Linked DNA regions of Methylibium petroleiphilum PM1. The protein of the gene in region 1 interacts with the protein of each later gene in a pairwise test. Links are inferred from orthologs where the notes say so. Each region holds a gene or a part of one and is shown in the gene's direction. Other genes may lie near its edges. The genes, in order: MPE_RS04130 and grxD.

The links.
Region 2: the proteins of MPE_RS04130 (region 1) and grxD interact in binary tests that used the Escherichia coli proteins (3 or more experiments, as listed by UniProt). The link is inferred for Methylibium petroleiphilum PM1 from one-to-one orthologs.

What each region holds. Positions count from the first base shown.
Region 1 is NC_008825.1:863,865-874,297, forward strand. The notes cover bases 3,789-6,487. They hold MPE_RS04130 (BolA family protein), read left to right. Parts: upstream 3,789-4,848; coding sequence 4,849-5,127; downstream 5,128-6,487. Other genes in these bases: MPE_RS04120 (ABC transporter ATP-binding protein), read left to right, coding at 3,789-3,978; MPE_RS04125 (ABC transporter permease), read left to right, coding at 4,073-4,828; murA (UDP-N-acetylglucosamine 1-carboxyvinyltransferase), read left to right, coding at 5,223-6,487. Also shown: MPE_RS04100 (methyl-accepting chemotaxis protein), read left to right, coding at 1-1,060; MPE_RS04105 (DUF1330 domain-containing protein), read right to left, coding at 1,082-1,399; MPE_RS04110 (tetratricopeptide repeat protein), read right to left, coding at 1,401-2,186; MPE_RS04115 (TetR/AcrR family transcriptional regulator), read right to left, coding at 2,234-2,902; more of MPE_RS04120, read left to right, coding at 3,034-3,788; more of murA, read left to right, coding at 6,488-6,500; hisG (ATP phosphoribosyltransferase), read left to right, coding at 6,577-7,221; hisD (histidinol dehydrogenase), read left to right, coding at 7,224-8,567; hisC (histidinol-phosphate transaminase), read left to right, coding at 8,564-9,679; imidazoleglycerol-phosphate dehydratase HisB, read left to right, coding at 9,676-10,275; imidazole glycerol phosphate synthase subunit HisH, read left to right, coding at 10,277-10,433. UniProt on the Escherichia coli protein: Involved in cell resistance against acid stress.
Region 2 is NC_008825.1:553,328-561,339, reverse strand. The notes cover bases 1,636-4,461. They hold grxD (Grx4 family monothiol glutaredoxin), read left to right. Parts: upstream 1,636-2,795; coding sequence 2,796-3,128; downstream 3,129-4,461. Other genes in these bases: MPE_RS02600 (proline--tRNA ligase), read right to left, coding at 4,405-4,461; MPE_RS02605 (lytic transglycosylase domain-containing protein), read right to left, coding at 3,785-4,405; MPE_RS02610 (UbiX family flavin prenyltransferase), read left to right, coding at 3,208-3,771; MPE_RS02620 (hypothetical protein), read left to right, coding at 2,016-2,705; prmC (peptide chain release factor N(5)-glutamine methyltransferase), read left to right, coding at 1,636-1,838. Outside these bases: prfA (peptide chain release factor 1), read left to right, coding at 1-996; more of prmC, read left to right, coding at 999-1,635; more of MPE_RS02600, read right to left, coding at 4,462-6,150; MPE_RS02595 (RNA pyrophosphohydrolase), read left to right, coding at 6,298-6,897; MPE_RS02590 (DMT family transporter), read right to left, coding at 6,913-7,818; proB (glutamate 5-kinase), read right to left, coding at 7,899-8,012. UniProt on the Escherichia coli protein: Monothiol glutaredoxin involved in the biogenesis of iron-sulfur clusters.

The sequences.
Region 1 (10,433 bases):
TGTCTCGGAAAACTCGGACAGGTTTGCCGAACTTCTCCCGACGGCCGTGAAGTTTGCCAAGGAGTTGCTGACCGCATCCGCAATCACCGGCCTGGTGCTGCTCGGAGCGACACTGGTCTTCCTGCGTCGCGGCACGCTTCGGCCGATCAACGAGATTTTGACGGTCGCACAGACGATCGCAGGAGGAAACCTTGACGCCGCCATTGCCGTTCGCTCGAAGGACGAGTTTGGCGAACTGATGGGTGCATTGAACAACATGAAGAACAGTCTCGCTGACTTGGTTCGCCAAGTCAGTGCAGGTTCCGGCCAGATCAGCAAGGCGACGAGGGAAGTCGCGTCGGGCAACTCGAATCTGTCTGCGCGGACTGAATCCCAAGCCGCCGCTCTGCAGAAGACAGCGGCTTCAACGGTGGAACTCAAAGCCGCGGCGGAGCGGAGTGCCGTTGGAGCGGAACGGGCAAACTCGCTGGCATTCACTGCCGCCAGCAGGGCAACGGTCGGTCGTGAAATCGGTTCCCAGCTCGTCGAGATGATGACGCACATCAAGACTTCATCAGAGCTGATTTCGAACATCACCAGCGTGATCGATGGCATTGCATCCCAGATCAATATTCTTTCGCTGAATGCTGCAGTCGAAGCGGCGAGGGCAGGACAGCAAGGGCGCGGCTTCGCCGTGGTGGCTGCCGAAGTGAGGGAGCTGGCGCAGCGTTCGGCCAGTGCTGCCAGGGAAATCAAGCAACTGATCGATGAGTCGGCTGTGCGGGTGATGTCCGGATCCGATCTTGCTCACCGATCCGATGCCGTCATCGCGGAAGTCGAGACGGCAATCAAGGAAGTGGCCGTTGTCATATCGGAGATTGCTGTAGAGATGCGCGATCAATGCGTCTCTGTCACGGAGATCGCTCAAGCGGTCGGGCAAATGGACATCGTGACGCAGCAGAATGCTGCATTGGTGGAGCAGGCCGCCGTGGCTTCCGACAGCCTGCATTCGCAAGCTGTTTCGTTGACGCAAGCCATCAGCGTTTTCAAGGTGTCCGACGTCACAGCCGCACCGGCATGAATACGCGACCGCTTCGGTCGGCTACATCGCGTAGCCCACCAGCACCACCTCGGCCGCCCGCTCGCGCAGCGGGATCAGTGCCTGGTAGGCCGGTGAGCGGTACCAGCCCTCGACCGCGGCGGTGTCCGGAAATCGGATGACGACGGTGTCGGTGAACGGCGAGTGGCCGGCCAGTTCGACCGCGCGCCGGCCGCGCACCAGGATCTCGCCCTGCCAGGGCACCAGGGTCGCGGGCACCTGGTTCCGGTAGGCCAACCAGGTGTCGGGGTCCTTGATGACGATGTGGCCGATCACATAGGCGGCTGCGGCTGCCGGGCCGGCAGGGGGTGTCGCGCTCACCTCAGTCCTCCAGTTCGGCCTTCGCCATCTCCACGTCCAGGCGCTCCATCGCGTCGGCCGGTGTGCACGCGGCCGCCTGCGCGTAGAGCTGTTCGGCCTCCTTCATGCGCTTGTCGCCCTCGAGCATCACCAGGCCGTTGGCGTATTCCACCATCGCGATCGCGCTGGTCGGGTTGAGCTTCAACGCGGCCTGGAACATCTTCAGCCCGGTCGCGGCATCGGCGCCCTGGGTCCTGCCGAGCAGCTTGCCGACCTTGTCGATCACCTCGGCGTGGAAGGCGCCGAGCGCGATGTGCGCATCGGCGTGCTTCGGGGCCAGCTTGATGGTGGTCTCCAGCGCGTTCTTCACCTTGCTGCCCAGCCCCTGGGCGAGCGCCTTCGCGACGCTGATGCCTTGGCCGTAGCGGCCCACCGCATAGGCCATCAGGTAGTGCGCGTTGGCGTTCTTCGGCTCGGCGGCGGCCTGGGCCTCGGCGCGCTGGGCGAGCTCGAGGAAGAGGTCGAGCTTGGTCTTCTCGCTCTTCTCCAGGTAGTTGGCGTAGATCGCCTGGGCCTTGTTGGCCGCGGTGATGCCTGCTGTTGCTCCATTCGCGCCGGCCTTCAGCCCGGCATCGACCGCCTTCCTGAACTCTCCGGCGTGGAACAGCGCCCAGGCTTCCTGCACCGCGGCGTCCTTGGGCCAGGGCTCGGCGTCGCCTGCGTGCAGCCGGGCCCAGTGCTTCTTCAGCGCCGCGGCGTCGTGCACGTAGTCGGCGTTGTCGTAAGGGAAGGCGGTCCACTTGGCCATGGTGCTTGTCTCCTGCGTCGTTCCGGGGAATCGGTCGTTCTTATCGGTCAGTCGCGCTGGTAGCTGCCGGCCAGCATCAGCAGGTGCTCGCGCTGGCCCGGATCGAGGTAGGGCATCAGCAGGCTGAGCACGTGCTGGGCGCCGCGCAGCAGCGCCGCGCCGGCGCTTTCGGGCTCCAATGCCTTGCGCGGGTCGCGCACGTACTCGTAGCTGAGCCAGTAGGTCAGCACCACCACCATCGAGGTGGCCACCGGCTCGGCCTCGCGCGCGTCGATGCGCATCGCCTGCGCGCGGCTCAGGCCGTCGAGCACCGCCTTGACCGCATGCTGCTTGTTCTTCAGCACGAACTGGAAGTGGGTCTCCAGGCGCCGGTTCTTGCTGAGCAGGTCGTTCAGGTCGCGGTACAGGAAGCGGTACTGCCAGATCAGCTCGAACAGCATGTGGAAGAACAGCCAGGCGTCCTCGACGTTGCGCACGTTGTCGGCCGCCCGCAGCAGCTCGGTGAGCGCGGCCTCGTAGCGGTCGAACAGGCTGTTGATCAGCTCGTCCTTGGCCGGGTAGTGGTAGTAGAGGTTGCCGGGGCTGATGTTGAGCTCGGCCGAGATCAGCGTGGTGCTGACGTTGGGCTCGCCGAAGCGGTTGAACAGTTCCAGCGTCACCTCCAGGATGCGCTCGGCCGTGCGGCGCGGTGCTTTCTTCGGGACCCGTGGGCTCATGGCGCGGTCGTCTCGCGGCGGGCGAGAGGGCTGGTTTGCGGGCAATCTAGCATCAAGATCACGCGCCACCAATGCGGCCAGCACCGATGGCGGGGCCTGCCTACAATCTCCGGCTGTCCTCCGAGACCTTCATGCCGGCCGTTCGTTTCGACTCCGTTTCCAAGACCTACCTTGCCCCGCGCGGCAGCCAGCGCGGCGACCTGCATGCGCTGCAGGACGTGAGTTTCGACATCGAGCCGGGCGACTTCTTCGGCCTGCTCGGCCCCAACGGGGCCGGCAAGACCACGCTGATCAGCATCCTGGCCGGCCTGAGCCGCGCGACCCGAGGGCGCGTCACGGTGCAGGGCCACGACGTGGTGGACGACTACGCGGCCGCGCGCCGCGCGCTGGGCATCGTGCCGCAGGAGCTGGTGTTCGACCCCTTCTTCTCGGTGCGCGAGACGCTGCGCATCCAGAGCGGCTACTTCGGCGTGCGCGTCGACCGCAAGGCCAACGATGCCTGGATCGACGAACTGCTGCACCACCTGGGGCTGGCCGACAAGGCCGACGCCAACATGCGCCAGCTGTCGGGCGGCATGAAGCGCCGCGTGCTGGTGGCGCAGGCGCTGGTGCACCGGCCGCCGGTGATCGTGCTCGACGAGCCGACCGCCGGGGTCGACGTGGAACTGCGCCAGACGCTGTGGCAGTTCATCGCGCGGCTCAACCGCGAGGGCCACACCGTGCTGCTGACCACGCACTACCTGGAAGAGGCCGAGGCGCTGTGCGGTCGCATCGCGATGCTCAAGCAGGGCCGCGTGGTGGCGCTGGACCGCACCGCCAACCTGCTGGCCGGCACCGCGAGCACCATGCTGCGCTTCAAGACCGACCAGGCGCTGCCGCCGGCAGTGGCGGCGCAGGCGCGCGTGACCGGTCGCATCGTGCAGCTCACCGCACACGACGCCGCCGAGGTGGAGACGCTGCTCGCGCTGCTGCGCAGCGCCGAGGTGCGCGTGGAGGAACTGGAGATCGGCCGCGCCGACCTGGAGGACGTGTTCCTCGAGATCATGCAGGGCGAACCGCAGAAGGGGGCGGCATGACCGGCGCGCCGCGGGCCGAGCGCCGGGCCGCTCCCAAGCCGGCCCGCATCCCCGCGGGGGATCGGCCGACGTACTCGTCGGACGAGGGGCAGTCATGACCGGCGCGCGCACGCTGCTTTACAAGGAGATGCTGCGGTTCTGGAAGGTCAGCTTCCAGACCGTGGCGGCGCCGGTGCTGACCGCCGTGCTCTACCTGCTGATCTTCGGCCATGCGCTCGAAGCCCATGTGAAGGTCTACGGCAGCGTCGGCTACACCAGTTTCCTGATCCCGGGGCTGGTGATGATGAGCGTGCTGCAGAACGCCTTCGCCAACAGCAGCTCGTCGCTGATCCAGAGCAAGGTGACCGGCAACCTCGTTTTCCTGCTGGTGACGCCGTTGTCGCACTGGGCCTGGTTCGCGGCCTATGCGGGCGCCTCGGTGGTGCGCGGCCTGGTGGTGGGCGCCGGGGTGCTGGCCGTCACCGTGTGGTTCGCGCCGCCCGGCCTGGCCGCGCCGGCCTGGGCGCTGGTGTTCGCGGTGCTGGGGTCCGCGATGATGGGCGCGCTGGGCCTGGTGGCCGGCCTGTGGGCCGAGAAGTTCGACCAGATCGCGGCGTTCCAGAACTTCGTCGTGATGCCGATGACCTTTCTGTCGGGCGTGTTCTATTCGATCGACTCGCTCCCGCCGTTCTGGCAGGCGGTGAGCCATCTCAATCCCTTCTTCTACATGATCGACGGATTCCGGGCCGGCTTCTTCGGCATCAGCGACGTGAGTCCGTGGGTCAGCCTGGGGGTGGTCGCCACCAGCCTGGCGGCCGTCTCGGCGGTGGCGCTGCGGCTGCTGAAGACCGGCTACAAGCTGCGCTCCTGAACGCCCGATACACTGGTGACATGGCCGACCCCACCGCAGACGACGTGCAGCGCTACATCGCGCAAGGGCTCGCCTGCGAGCACCTGCAGGTGGATGGCGACGGCCGCCATTTCTTCGCCACCATCGTGTCGGCCGAGTTCGACGGCCTGAGCCGCGTCCGCCGCCACCAGCGGGTCTACGCGGCGCTCGGCGATAGAATGCGCGAACAAATCCACGCGCTGTCGATGAAGACGCTGACGCCGGCCGAATTCGCGGTGCAGGGCTCCGAGCCCCGCGCCGCCGCTGCCCACCACCACTGATCCACAAGCCGCCCTGTGGCGCGGCTTGTGCGCTCCCTCGTGGCGAGGGCGGTCCGTGCAAGCGCGTGATGCAGGGCGGTGACGAGCACCGCACCATGGACAAACTCATCATTCGCGGCGGCCGCCGTCTCCACGGCGAGGTCGCGATCTCGGGCGCCAAGAACGCGGCGCTGCCGGAGCTGTGCGCTGCGCTGCTGACGGCCGAGCCGGTGCGCTTCTCGAACGTGCCGCGCCTGCAGGACGTCTCGACCACGCTGAAGCTGCTGCGCAATATGGGTGCCGTCGCCGAGCGCAGCGAGAGCCGCCCCGACGAAGTGACCATCGACGCCGGCCCGGTCAGCAGCCCCGAGGCCCCCTACGACCTGGTGAAGACCATGCGGGCGTCGATCCTGGTGCTGGGACCGCTGCTGGCGCGCTTCGGCGAGGCCACGGTGTCGCTGCCGGGCGGCTGCGCGATCGGCTCGCGGCCGGTGGATCAGCACATCAAGGGCCTGCAGGCGATGGGCGCGCAGATCAGCGTCGAGCACGGCTACATCATCGCGAAGGCGCCCAAGGCCTCGGGCGGGCTGCGCGGTGCGCGCATCACGACGGACATGGTGACCGTCACCGGCACCGAGAACCTGCTGATGGCCGCGACACTGGCCGACGGCGAGACCGTGCTCGAGAACGCCGCGCAGGAGCCCGAGATCCCCGACCTGGCCGAGATGCTGATCTCGATGGGCGCGAAGATCGAGGGCCACGGCAGCAGCAAGATCCGCATCCAGGGCGTCGCGCAACTGCACGCGCCGCGCGGCGGGCACCGCGTGGTGCCCGACCGCATCGAGGCCGGCACCTTCCTGTGCGCGGTGGCCGCGGCCGGCGGCGAGGTGCTGCTGAAGCACGCGCGCGCCGACCACCTGGACGCGGTGATCGACAAGCTGCGCGAGGCCGGCGTCCGCATCGAGGCCGGCAGCGACTGGATCCGCGTGGCCTCCGACGGCAAGCTGAAGGCGGTGGGCTTCCGCACCAGCGAGTACCCGGCCTTCCCGACCGACATGCAGGCGCAGTTCATGGCGCTCGACTGCATTGCCGAGGGCACGGCGCGCGTCACCGAGACCATCTTCGAGAACCGCTTCATGCACGTCGATGAACTGGTGCGCCTGGGCGCGAAGATCGAGGTCGACGGCCACACGGCCATCGTCACCGGCGTGCCGCAGCTGTCGGGCGCCACGGTGATGGCCACCGACCTGCGCGCCTCGGCCAGCCTGGTGATCGCCGGCCTGGTGGCCAGCGGCGAGACCCTGGTCGACCGCATCTACCACCTGGACCGCGGCTACGACCAGATGGAAACGAAGCTGCGCGCCCTGGGCGCGGACATCGAAAGAGTGAAATGACAGTCCTCACGCGCACCTCGTTCGCTTCGCCCCGAGGGCGCGAGGCCTCCATCCGGGCGGCCCGGCGGGAGGCCCCATGAGCATCACGCTCGCGCTGTCGAAGGGCCGCATCTTCGAAGAGACGCTGCCGCTGCTGAAGGCGGCAGGCATCGAGGTCACCGAGGACCCCGAGACCTCGCGCAAGCTCATCCTGCCGACCAACCGGCCCGACGTGCGCGTGGTGCTGGTGCGCGCTACCGACGTGCCCACCTATGTGCAGCATGGCGGCGCCGACCTCGGCGTGGTCGGGCTCGACGTGCTGCTGGAGCATGGCGGTCAGGGCCTGTACCAGCCGCTGGACCTGCGCATCGCCAAGTGCCGCATGAGCGTGGCGGTGCGGGCCGACTTCGACTACGCGGCGGCGGTGAAGCAGGGCTCGCGCATCCGCGTCGCCACCAAGTACGTGAGCGTCGCGCGCGACCACTTCGCCGACAAGGGCGTGCACGTCGACCTGATCAAGCTCTACGGCTCGATGGAGCTGGCGCCGCTGACCGGCCTGGCCGATGCCATCGTCGACCTGGTGTCGACCGGCAGCACGCTCAAGGCCAACCACCTGCTCGAGGTCGAGCGGATCATGGACATCTCGTCGCGGCTGGTGGTGAACCAGGCCGCGCTGAAGCTCAAGCGCGAGGCGATCCGTCCGCTGATCGACGCCTTCGCAGCAGCCATCCCCCAGGAGTGAACATGAGCGCCCCCGCCCGCGTGAACCTGCGCCGCCTGGCCACCACGCAGCCCGATTTCGAGGCGGCATTCCGGGCCGTGCAGCACTGGTCGGCGGAGACCGACGACGCGATCGAGGGCCGTGTGGCGGAGATCCTGGCCGACGTGCGGCAGCGCGGCGACGCCGCGGTCCTGGAGTACACCGCGCGCTTCGACGCACTGCCGGTCGGCTCGATGGGCGAGCTCGAGCTGACGCAGGCCGATTTCGCCGCCGCCTTCGCGGCCATCACGCCGGCGCAGCGCGACGCGCTGCAGCAGGCCACGCGCCGCATCCGCAGCTACCACGAGCGCCAGCTCGACGCCTGCGGCCGCAGCTGGAGCTACCGCGACGAGGACGGCACGCTGCTGGGCCAGAAGGTCACGCCGTTGGACCGCGTGGGCATCTACGTGCCGGGTGGCAAGGCGGCCTATCCGTCCAGCCTGCTGATGAATGCGGTGCCGGCCCATGTGGCCGGCGTGCCCGAGATCGTGATGGTGGTGCCCACGCCGAAGGGCGAGCGCAACACCCTGGTGCTGGCCGCCGCGCACGTGGCGGGCGTGACGCGCGCCTTCACGATCGGCGGCGCGCAGGCGGTGGCCGCACTCGCCTACGGCACGGCCACGGTGCCGCAGGTCGACAAGATCACCGGCCCCGGCAACGCCTATGTGGCGAGCGCGAAGAAGCGCGTGTTCGGCACGGTGGGCATCGACATGATCGCCGGACCCAGCGAAATTCTGGTGCTGGCCGACGGCAGCACGCCGGCCGACTGGGTGGCGATGGACCTGTTCAGCCAGGCCGAGCACGACGAGCTGGCGCAGAGCATCCTGCTGTGCCCCGATGCGGCCTATCTCGACGCAGTACAGGCAGAGATCAACCGGCTGCTGCCCGGCATGCCGCGCGCTGCCATCATCCGCGCTTCGCTGGAAGGGCGCGGCGCGTTGATCCACACCCGCTCGATGGAAGAGGCCTGCGAGATCAGCAACCGCATCGCGCCCGAGCACCTGGAAGTGAGCTCGAACGAGCCGCACCGCTGGGAGCCGCTGCTGCGCCACGCCGGCGCGATCTTCCTCGGTGCCTACACCAGCGAATCGCTGGGCGACTACTGTGCCGGGCCGAACCACGTGCTGCCGACCTCGGGCACCGCGCGCTTCAGCTCGCCGCTGGGCGTCTACGACTTCCAGAAGCGCAGCAGCCTGATCGAGGTCAGCGAGCAGGGCGCGCAGACGCTGGGCGTGATCGCCGCCGAGCTGGCCTACGGCGAGGGCCTGCAGGCGCACGCGCAGGCGGCCGAGATGCGGCTGGCGAAGAAGCCGAGAGCGGCACGATGAGCAGCAGCAACAGCAACAACGGCGGACCCCCGCTCGCGCCCCGCCTCGCGCGCTTCGTCCGCCAGGACGTGCAGAACATGCACGCCTACGCGATCCAGCCGTCGGACGGCTTCGTGAAGCTCGACGCGATGGAGAACCCGCACCGCCTGCCCGCCGCGTTGCAGGCCGAGCTGGGCCGCCGGCTCGGCGCGCTGGCGATCAACCGCTATCCCGGCACGCGCACCGACGAGCTGCGCGCGGCGCTGGCCCGCCACGCTGGCCTGCCGCCCGGTTGCGCGCTGATGCTGGGCAATGGCTCCGACGAGCTGATCTCGCTGCTCAGCATGGCCTGCGATGTGCCGGGCGCCACCGTGCTGGCGCCGCTGCCGGGCTTCGTGATGTACGAGATGTCGGCCCGGCTGCAGGGGCTGCGCTTCGTCGGCGTGCCGCTGACCGCCGACTTCGAGCTCGACGCCGCGGCGATGCTGGCCGCGGTGCGCGAGCACCGGCCGGCCCTCACCTACCTGGCCTACCCGAACAACCCGACCGCCAACCTGTGGGACGACGCGGTGATCGAGCGCGTCGTCGACGCGGTGCGCGAGCACGGCGGCCTGGTGGTGATCGACGAGGCCTACCAGCCCTTCGCGAGCCGCAGCTACATCGACCGGCTGGCGCACCACGACCACGTGCTGCTGATGCGCACGCTCAGCAAGTTCGGCCTGGCCGGTGTGCGGTTGGGCTACCTGATGGGTCCGACCGCGCTGGTGGCCGAGATCGACAAGGTGCGCCCGCCCTACAACGTGAGCGTGCTGAACTGCGAGGCGGCGCTGTTCGCGCTGGAGCACGAGGACGAGTTCGCGCGCCAGGCCGCCGTGCTGCGCGCCGAGCGCGCGCGGCTGCTGGACGCGCTGCGCGCGATGTCGGGCGCCACGCCGTTCCCGAGCGAGGCCAACATGGTGCTGGTGCGGGTGCCCGACGCGAAGGCCGCCTTCGAGGGCCTGAAGGCGCGCGGCGTGCTGGTGAAGAACGTGTCCGGCCTGCACCCGCTGCTGGCAAACTGCCTGCGCCTCACCGTCGGCCTGCCCGAAGAGAACGACCAGATGATCGCGGCCCTGAAAGGCATCCTGTCATGACCGAACCGAACCGTGTTGCCGAAGTCCGGCGCGACACCGCCGAAACGAAGATCCGCGTGCGCGTCGACCTCGACGGCACGGGCGTGGCCAGGCTCGCCACCGGCATCGGCTTCTTCGACCACATGCTCGACCAGCTGGCGCGCCACGGGCTGGTCGACCTGGAGATCGAGGCCGACGGCGACCTGCACATCGACGGTCACCACACCGTCGAGGACGTTGGCATCACGCTCGGTCAGGCCTTCGCCAAGGCGGTCGGCGACAAGAAGGGGCTGCGTCGCTACGGCCATGCCTACGTGCCGCTCGACGAGGCGCTGAGCCGCGTGGTGGTCGACTTCTCCGGCCGGCCCGGGCTGCACATGCGCGTGCCGTTCAAGGCCGGCATGATCGGCGCGCTCGACACCCAGCTGGTCTACGAGTTCTTCCAGGGCTTCGTGAACCATGCCGGCGTCACGCTGCACATCGACAACCTGCACGGCGACAACGCCCACCACCAGTGCGAGACGGTCTTCAAGGCCTTCGCCCGAGCGCTGCGCATGGCGCTGGAGCGCGACCCGCGCATGGCCGGCGTCATCCCTTCCACCAAGGGCAGCCTCTGACATGAGCCGTCGCGTGGCGGTCATCGACTACGGCATGGGCAACCTGCGCTCGGTGTCGCAGGCCGTGCTGCACGCGGCCGCCGGGACCGGCTTCGAGGTGGTTGTGACGGCCGAGCCCGAGGTGGTGCGCGCTGCCGAACGCGTGGTGCTGCCCGGCC
Region 2 (8,012 bases), 310 kb from region 1 along the record:
ATGCGGGACGCCGGCGGCTTCCGGGCTCTGAGCCGCGAACACGTCGAGGTGTCGGGCATCGTCGAGCGCCAGCGCCGCCACGCCCAGCGTGAGCGCGACCTGGCGGCCGCCGCGGAAATGGCCTCGGACCCGGAGCTGGCCGCCATGGCCGCGGAGGAAGCCGCGAGCGCGCAGGCCGAGCTCGATCGCCTGGCCACCGAGCTGCAGCGCCTGCTGTTGCCGCGAGACCCGGACGATGCGCGCTCGGTGTTCCTGGAGATCCGCGCCGGCACCGGCGGCGATGAATCGGCCCTGTTCGCCGGCGACCTGCTGCGGATGTACACCCGCTACGCCGAGCGCAAGGGCTGGCGCGTCGAGCTGCTGTCGGCGAGCGACAGCGAGCTGGGCGGCTACAAGGAGGTCGTGGCGCGCATCGAGGGCGACGCGGTGTTCGGTCACCTGAAATACGAATCCGGCGGCCACCGCGTGCAGCGCGTGCCCGCTACCGAGACGCAGGGCCGCATCCACACCAGCGCCTGCACCGTCGCCGTGCTGGCCGAGCCCGACGAAGCGCAGGAGGTGACGCTGAATCCGGCCGACCTGCGCATCGACACCTACCGCGCCAGCGGGGCCGGCGGGCAGCACGTCAACAAGACCGACTCGGCCGTGCGCATCACCCACCTTCCGACCGGGCTGGTGGCCGAATGCCAGGACGACCGCTCGCAACACCGCAACAAGGCCAAGGCCATGGCGGTGCTCGCAGCCCGCCTGCGCGACAAGGACCGGCTGGAGCGGCAAGCCAGGGAAGCAGCCACACGCAAGAGCCTGATCGGCAGCGGCGACCGCAGTGACCGCATCCGCACCTACAACTTCCCGCAAGGGCGACTCACCGACCACCGCATCAACCTCACGCTCTACCAGCTCGGCGCAATCATGGACGGTGACCTCGACCCGGTCGTGAAGGCGCTGGTAGCGGCGCGCGAGGCCGAGTTGCTGGCCGAGCTGGAAATCGGCTGAGGATGAGCTGCCCAGTGCCGCCCCCCGACAGCGTCGCCGCCGCGCTGCTGGCGGCCCGCGAGCGCGGCATCGACCGGCTCGACGCGCAGTGCCTGCTCAGCGCGGTTCTCGCACGCCCCCGCAGCTGGCTGCTGGCGCACGCGGACGAGGCTCTCGATCCCCAGGCAGCCCGTCACTACGACGCCTTGCTGGCGCGCCGCGCTGCCGGCGAACCCTTGGCCTATGTGCTGGGCGAGAAGGAGTTCTTCGGCCTGAGGCTGGAGGTGACGCCCGATGTCCTGATCCCCCGCGCCGATACCGAGACCCTGGTGGAATGGGCGCTCGAGCTGCTGCCCTGCAATGTCGAGACTGCCGTGGCCGACCTTGGCACGGGAAGCGGCGCGATCGCGCTGGCGCTGGCCGCGCGACGCCCCACGTGCCGTGTGACCGCCGTGGACGCCAGCTCGGACGCCCTCGCGGTCGCCGAGCGGAACGGCGGCAGACTTGGCTTGGCGGTCGAATGGCGGCTCAGCGACTGGTTCTCGGCCCTCGAAGGCCGCCGATTCGCGCTGATCGTCAGCAATCCGCCCTACATCGCCGATGGCGACTGCCACCTCGATGCCCTGACACATGAACCGCAGCGTGCGCTCACCTCCGGACCTGACGGCTTGGCAGCGATCCGTCACATCGTTGCGAGCGCCGCGAGCTTCCTGACAGCGGGCGGCTGGCTGCTGATCGAGCACGGCTATGACCAAGCCGAGGCGGTCCAGGCTTTGCTCGGCGTGGCGGGCTTCGAGCACATCGCCACCCGGCATGACCTGGGCGGCCAGCCACGCTGCTCGGGCGGTCGCTGCCGCGACTGAACCTGGGAGGGCCCCGGCCCCGGTGCGCGGACCGTGCGAAAGATCGCACCGCCACGCGCGTGCCTGTTGCGATCCGACGACCCCGATCCCACAAGCCGTCGCAGCGGCGTAGGATCGATTTTCGGAAGGCCCGGATGCAATGCCCGGCGCTTTCCCGGTCTGCCCGAGGAGCTCGCCATGCCTGTGTGCCGCACCTTGTTCCGCCCGACACTGCCCCTGGTCTTCGCGATGGCGGCGGGCGTCACGCCCGCCTGGAGCGGCGAACCCATCACGTCCTCCCCCCACGCCGGTGGCCTCGGCCTGCGCGGCAGCGACAGTATCTGGCCTCGTTGGCAAGGCCGGCTCGGACTCATCAGCGGCAGCCCAGCGGCCTTGGCCGGCGGGCGCTACGACCCGGGGCTGGACACCATCACCGCCTACGGCGGGGAACGTCCGCAACAGAGTCTGAGCCTGTTCGGCGACTATTACTTTTTTCAGCAAGGCATCGCCGGCGCAGGCTACAGCGGTGGGCTGCGAGCCACCGGCGGGCTGATCTACGGACCGCGTAGCGCAGCATGGTCCTCGCTGCCGTCAGGCCTGACGGCATTGAGCGGCAGCTTCAGCGCGGTGCGACGCAACTTCAGCCTCGCGAACCCAGGGCTGGGCACGGAGGAGGGCAACAGTTCGGTGCCTTATGTGGGCGTGGGTTACACCGGGCTGCAGTCCTTGCGCGCCACCGGTGGCGGCTGGGGCTTCAGCGCCGACGTCGGTCTGGTGGCGCTGCAACCGCGCTCGGCCGTGCGCTTCGGCCAACAGGGCCTGAGCGACAGCCTGCGCGATCTGCAACTGAGTCCGTTGCTGCAACTCGGCGCCTCATACTCGTTCTGACCCGGGTGGGGATTTGCCGCGGCGGCGGCCGACAGCGGCCCGCTTTGCCGTATAACCGCGGCTGTTTCCGAATTCTTGCCGCGAGCCATCATGACCCAGACCACCTCCTCCGACGTCCAGCAGCGCATCGACCAGTTGGTCAAGTCCCACCGCGTGGTGCTGTTCATGAAGGGCAGCGCGCAGTTTCCGATGTGCGGCTTCTCGGGCCGCGCCGTGCAGATCCTGAAGGCCTGCGGCGTCACCGACCTGGCCACGGTGAACGTGCTCGAGGACGACGGCATCCGCCAGGGCATCAAGGACTACGCCAACTGGCCCACTATCCCGCAGTTGTATGTGAACGGCGAGTTCGTCGGTGGCTCGGACATCATGGCCGAGATGTACCAGTCCGGTGAACTGCAGCCGCTGTTGAGCACCCAGGCCTGAGGCCCCGCTCCGCACGGCCACCGTCCTGGCCGCCGTCGTCCTGCCTCGCAGGACGACCCTTCACCTGAAGGTACAGCACATGACCCGACGCCTCGTGGTCGGCATCACCGGAGCGACCGGCGCGGTCTACGGCACACGCTTGTTGGCACGCGCTCGCGCGCTGGGCGCCGAGACGCACCTCGTCGTGACGCCGGCCGGCGTGCTGAACGTGCATCACGAACTCGGCCTGGACCGGCAGGCGCTGGAAGCGCTGGCCGATCACGCGCATGCGCCCGGTGACATTGGCGCCTGCATCGCCAGCGGCAGCTTCGCGACCGCGGCCATGGTCATCGCGCCGTGTTCGATGAAGTCGCTGGCCGCCATTGCGCATGGCTTCGGCGACAACCTGCTGACGCGCGCTGCCGACGTGACGCTGAAGGAGCGACGCCGGCTGCTGCTGCTGGTGCGCGAAACACCGTTCAACCTGGCACATCTGCGCAACATGACCGCGGTGACCGAGATGGGCGGCATTGTGTTCCCACCGTTGCCGGCCTTCTACCACCGGCCAGCGAGCATCGACGAGCTGGTCGACGACACGGTGGAACGAGTGCTCGGCCTGCTGGGGCTCGACGCCGCGACGCCCAGGGCGTGGTCGGGTCTCTGAGGTTCGGAGCCGCTCAGCCGGGCTTGTATTCCCACCGCTTGCGCGCGGCGAACACGGCGTTCGGATACTCGGGGCGGCCGCGACTGCCGTTGTAGCGGCCCAGCGCGAGGTACAGGTCACCGCGCTCGCGGTCGAGGTAATGCCGCAGGATCACGCAGCCGAAGCGCAAGTTGGTCTGCAGATGGAACAGACGGCCGACGTCGCCATCGCCGATGGTTCGCATCCAGAACGGCATCACCTGCATGTAACCGCGCGCGCCGGCCACCGACACCGCGTACTTGCGAAAGCCACTCTCGACTTCCACCAACCCCAGCACCAGCCCCGGATCGAGTCCGGCGCGGCGGCTTTCATACCAGAGGGTTTCGAGGAACTCGACGCGCGTGAGGTGTTCGGCCTTGCGCTTCTGCAAACGCTGGCTCATCGCACCAAGCCAACGCAGGTAGGCGAGCCGTTCCTCGGTGCTGGCGAAGCTCGGGCGCGGCGGTGCCCCGCGAGAGACCGCCGCGGACAGCGCGGTGCGCACCGCATCGGCCAGAGGCTCCTCGATCTGCGATCCGGCACGGGCCGGCGCGGGCGACAGGCCTGCGGCGAGGCCCAGGCCAGCGAACAGGACGAGCCGGCGGGTGCCCTGCATCAGTCGCGCAAGCGCGCACGCAACTGCGCGACCACCTCGGCGACTGCCAGCTTGCCGGCCTCGGCCTCCTGCCGGCCCTGCAACTCGACCTGCCCCTCCTTCAGCCCGCGGTCCGAGATCACCACGCGCTGCGGAATGCCGATCAGTTCCCAATCGGCGAACATGGCACCGGGACGCTCACCGCGGTCGTCGAGCATCAAGTCCATGCCGAGTGCCTGCAGTTCGTCGTGCAGAGTGTCGGCGGCCTGCCTGACCTCGGCCGAACGGTCGTAACCGATCGGGCAGATGACCACCTCGAAGGGCGCGATCGCGGTCGGCCACACGATGCCTCGCGCGTCGTGGCGCTGCTCGATCGCCGCGCCGAGGATGCGCGTGACGCCGATGCCGTAGCAGCCCATCTCCATCAGCCGCGGCTTACCGGTCTCATCGAGGTAGGTGGCGTTCATCGCGGCGCTGTACTTGGTGCCGAGGTAGAACACGTGGCCGACCTCGATACCACGCTGGATCGCCAGCACGCCCTTGCCGTCCGGCGAAGGGTCGCCCACGACGGCATTGCGGATGTCGGCCACGAGGTCGGGCTCGGGCAGGTCGCGGCCCCAGTTGACGCCGGTGTAGTGGAAGTCGGCGTCGTTGGCGCCGCAGACGAAGTCGCCCATGTGCGCCACCGTCCGGTCGGCGATCACACGCACCGGCTGCTTCAGGCCGATCGGTCCCAGGTAGCCCGGCTTGCAGCCGAAGTGCGCATCGATCTCACCGACGGTCGCGAAGCGAAAGCCCGCCTTCAGGCCTGGCAGCTTGCCGGCCTTGACCTCATTGAGCTCATGATCGCCCCGCACCAGCAGCAGCCAGACGGTGGTCTTGACGATGTCGCCGCCGTCATTGCGATCGTCAGTCGCCAGCACCAGCGATTTCACTGTCTGCGTCAGCGGCAGATTCAGCAGGGCCGCCACATCGGCGCAGGTCGCCTTGCCGGGCGTCGGCGTCTTGGTCAGCGGCTGAATCGGCACCGGCCGTTGCGCGGCGAGCGGCAGACACTCGGCCAGCTCGATGTTGGCCGCGTAATCGCTGGTCGGGCAGTAGACGATCGCATCCTCACCCGTCTCGGCGATGACCTGGAACTCGTGCGAGCGGTCGCCACCGATCGCGCCGGTGTCGGCCGCCACCGCACGGTAGCTGAGGCCGAAACGGTCGAAGATGCGTCCGTAGGCAGCGTACATCGCGTCGTAGCTCCTGCCGGCAGCCGCTTCATCACGGTCGAAGGAGTAGGCATCCTTCATGGTGAACTCGCGCCCGCGCATCACGCCGAAGCGCGGCCGTCGCTCGTCACGGAACTTGGTCTGGATGTGATAGAAATTCTTCGGCAGCTGACGGTAGCTGCGCAGTTCCTGCCGCGCGATGTCGGTGACGACCTCCTCGCTGGTCGGCTGGATGATGAAGTCGCGGTCGTGGCGGTCCTTCACGCGCATCAGCTCGGGCCCCATCTTCTCGAAGCGACCGGTCTCCTGCCACAGCTCGGCCGGCTGCACCACGGGCATCAGCAGTTCGACGGCGCCCGCCCGGTTCATTTCCTCGCGGATGATCGCCTCGACCTTGCGGATCACGCGCAGCCCCATCGGCATGTAGCTGTAGATGCCGGCTCCGAGCCGCTTGATCATGCCGGCGCGCATCATCAGCTTGTGGCTCGTGATCTCGGCGTCGGCCGGTGCTTCTTTCAAGGTGGAGACGAAGAACTGGGAGGCTTTCATGGCGTCGGCCGGGGCATGCGAGAGGGAGGCTGCGTGATGAGCTGGGAGCGATGCCGCCAGGCCGACCCCGCAACCTGGGGCGGAGCGGGCTTGCATCGCGGAAGCCCGGTGCAATAATGAATTCAAGACTGAATTCGAGGTTTCATTATGCTCGACCGTGAAGGCTTCAGGCCCAACGTCGGCATCGTTCTGCTCAACCAGCGGAACCAGGTGTTCTGGGGCAAACGCATACGCACCCACTCCTGGCAGTTTCCGCAAGGCGGCATCAAGTACGGTGAGACGCCCGAGCAGGCGATGTACCGTGAGCTGCACGAAGAAGTGGGCTTGCAGCCCGAGCATGTGCGCATCCTGGCGCGCACGCGTGATTGGCTGCGCTATGAGGTGCCCGACCATTACATCCGCCGCGAGGCCCGGGGCCACTACCGCGGCCAGAAGCAGATCTGGTTCTTGTTGCAGCTGACTGGCCGCGACAACGACATGAACCTGCGTGCCTGCGACCACCCGGAGTTCGACGCGTGGCGCTGGAACGAGTACTGGGTACCGCTCGAGGTGGTGATCGACTTCAAGCGAGACGTCTACCAGATGGCGCTGACCGAACTGGCGCGCTTCCTGCCACGCGCCAACCACCACAACCGCTACCTGCGCTCGGGCATGCGGGCGCACCGGCGGGAGGACGAAGAGCGCTCCAACGGCGAGGCGCCCATGGAAGCCGCCGACGGTGAGACGACGCCCGAAGGTCCGCGCTGAGGCCCTGCGTCGGCGTCAGCGGTGCCGGCGGTTGAGCAGGCTCAGCCCCACAGCCACCGCCACGAGCGCCACCAGCAACTCGACGCCCACCGGCTCCTCCAGCAGGCCGGCGGCGAAGGCCGCGCCGAACACCGGCGTGAGGAACACGAAAGCCTGCACCTTGGTCGCCGGATAACGCGTGAGCAACCCGAACCACAGCAGATAACTGGCGAAGGTGACGATCACCGCCTGATAGAACAGCGAGCCGATGGCCAGCGCGCTCCAGGCGGCCGGCCAGGGCGCGCCGCTCACCCAGGCAGCCGCCGGCGACAGCAGCGCCGAAACAAGCAGTTGGTAGGCCAGCGTCTTCTCGGGCGCAGCATGGCGCAGCGAACTGAAGCGGATGATCACAGTGGTCAACCCCCACAACGCCGCCGCAACGAGGATCAGCGCATCGCCCAGCCATGGCCAACCGTCCGCCCGAGGCGCAGGCTCGGCAAACGCGAAAGCGACCCCACCGAAGGCGATGGCCAGGCCGAGCGCCTGCAGGGGCCGCAGCCGCTCGGCCGGCACCAGCCACGCGAGCACCAGGGCAACGACGAACGGCGAGGTGTTGATGAACACGACTGACCGGGCGGCCGTCGTGTACTGCAAGCCGACGAAGATGCACCCGAATTCGATGGCGAACAGCAGGCCCGCGAGCAGGCCGGGCCACAGCGTGCCGTCACGCCAGTGCCAGGGAATGCGGCGCCAGCGCATCCAGGCCAGGACCAGCACCAGGGCGACCACGCTGCGAACGGACAACTGGATCAGCGACCCGACCTCGGGCAGCGCGGCCTTGATGGCGACTTGGTTCAATCCCCAAAGCGCGCAGCAGCAGACCAGCGCCAGGGCCGCCGGCGCATCGATGCGCGCGGCGCGGGGTTCGCGCTCCGTCGTCACGCGGGGTGCTCCGCACCGCGTCGGGAGCACCGGATGCGGGGGATTCGGGGACAGCCAGAGCGCAGACGCAAGAGTTCTCGTCAGGCCAGCACGAGATTCGTGCGGTGGATCATCTCGGGCTCGTTGCTGTAGCCCAGCAGACTCTCGATCTGCGACGACGGCTTGCGCGCGATCAGCCGCGCCTCGCTGCTCGC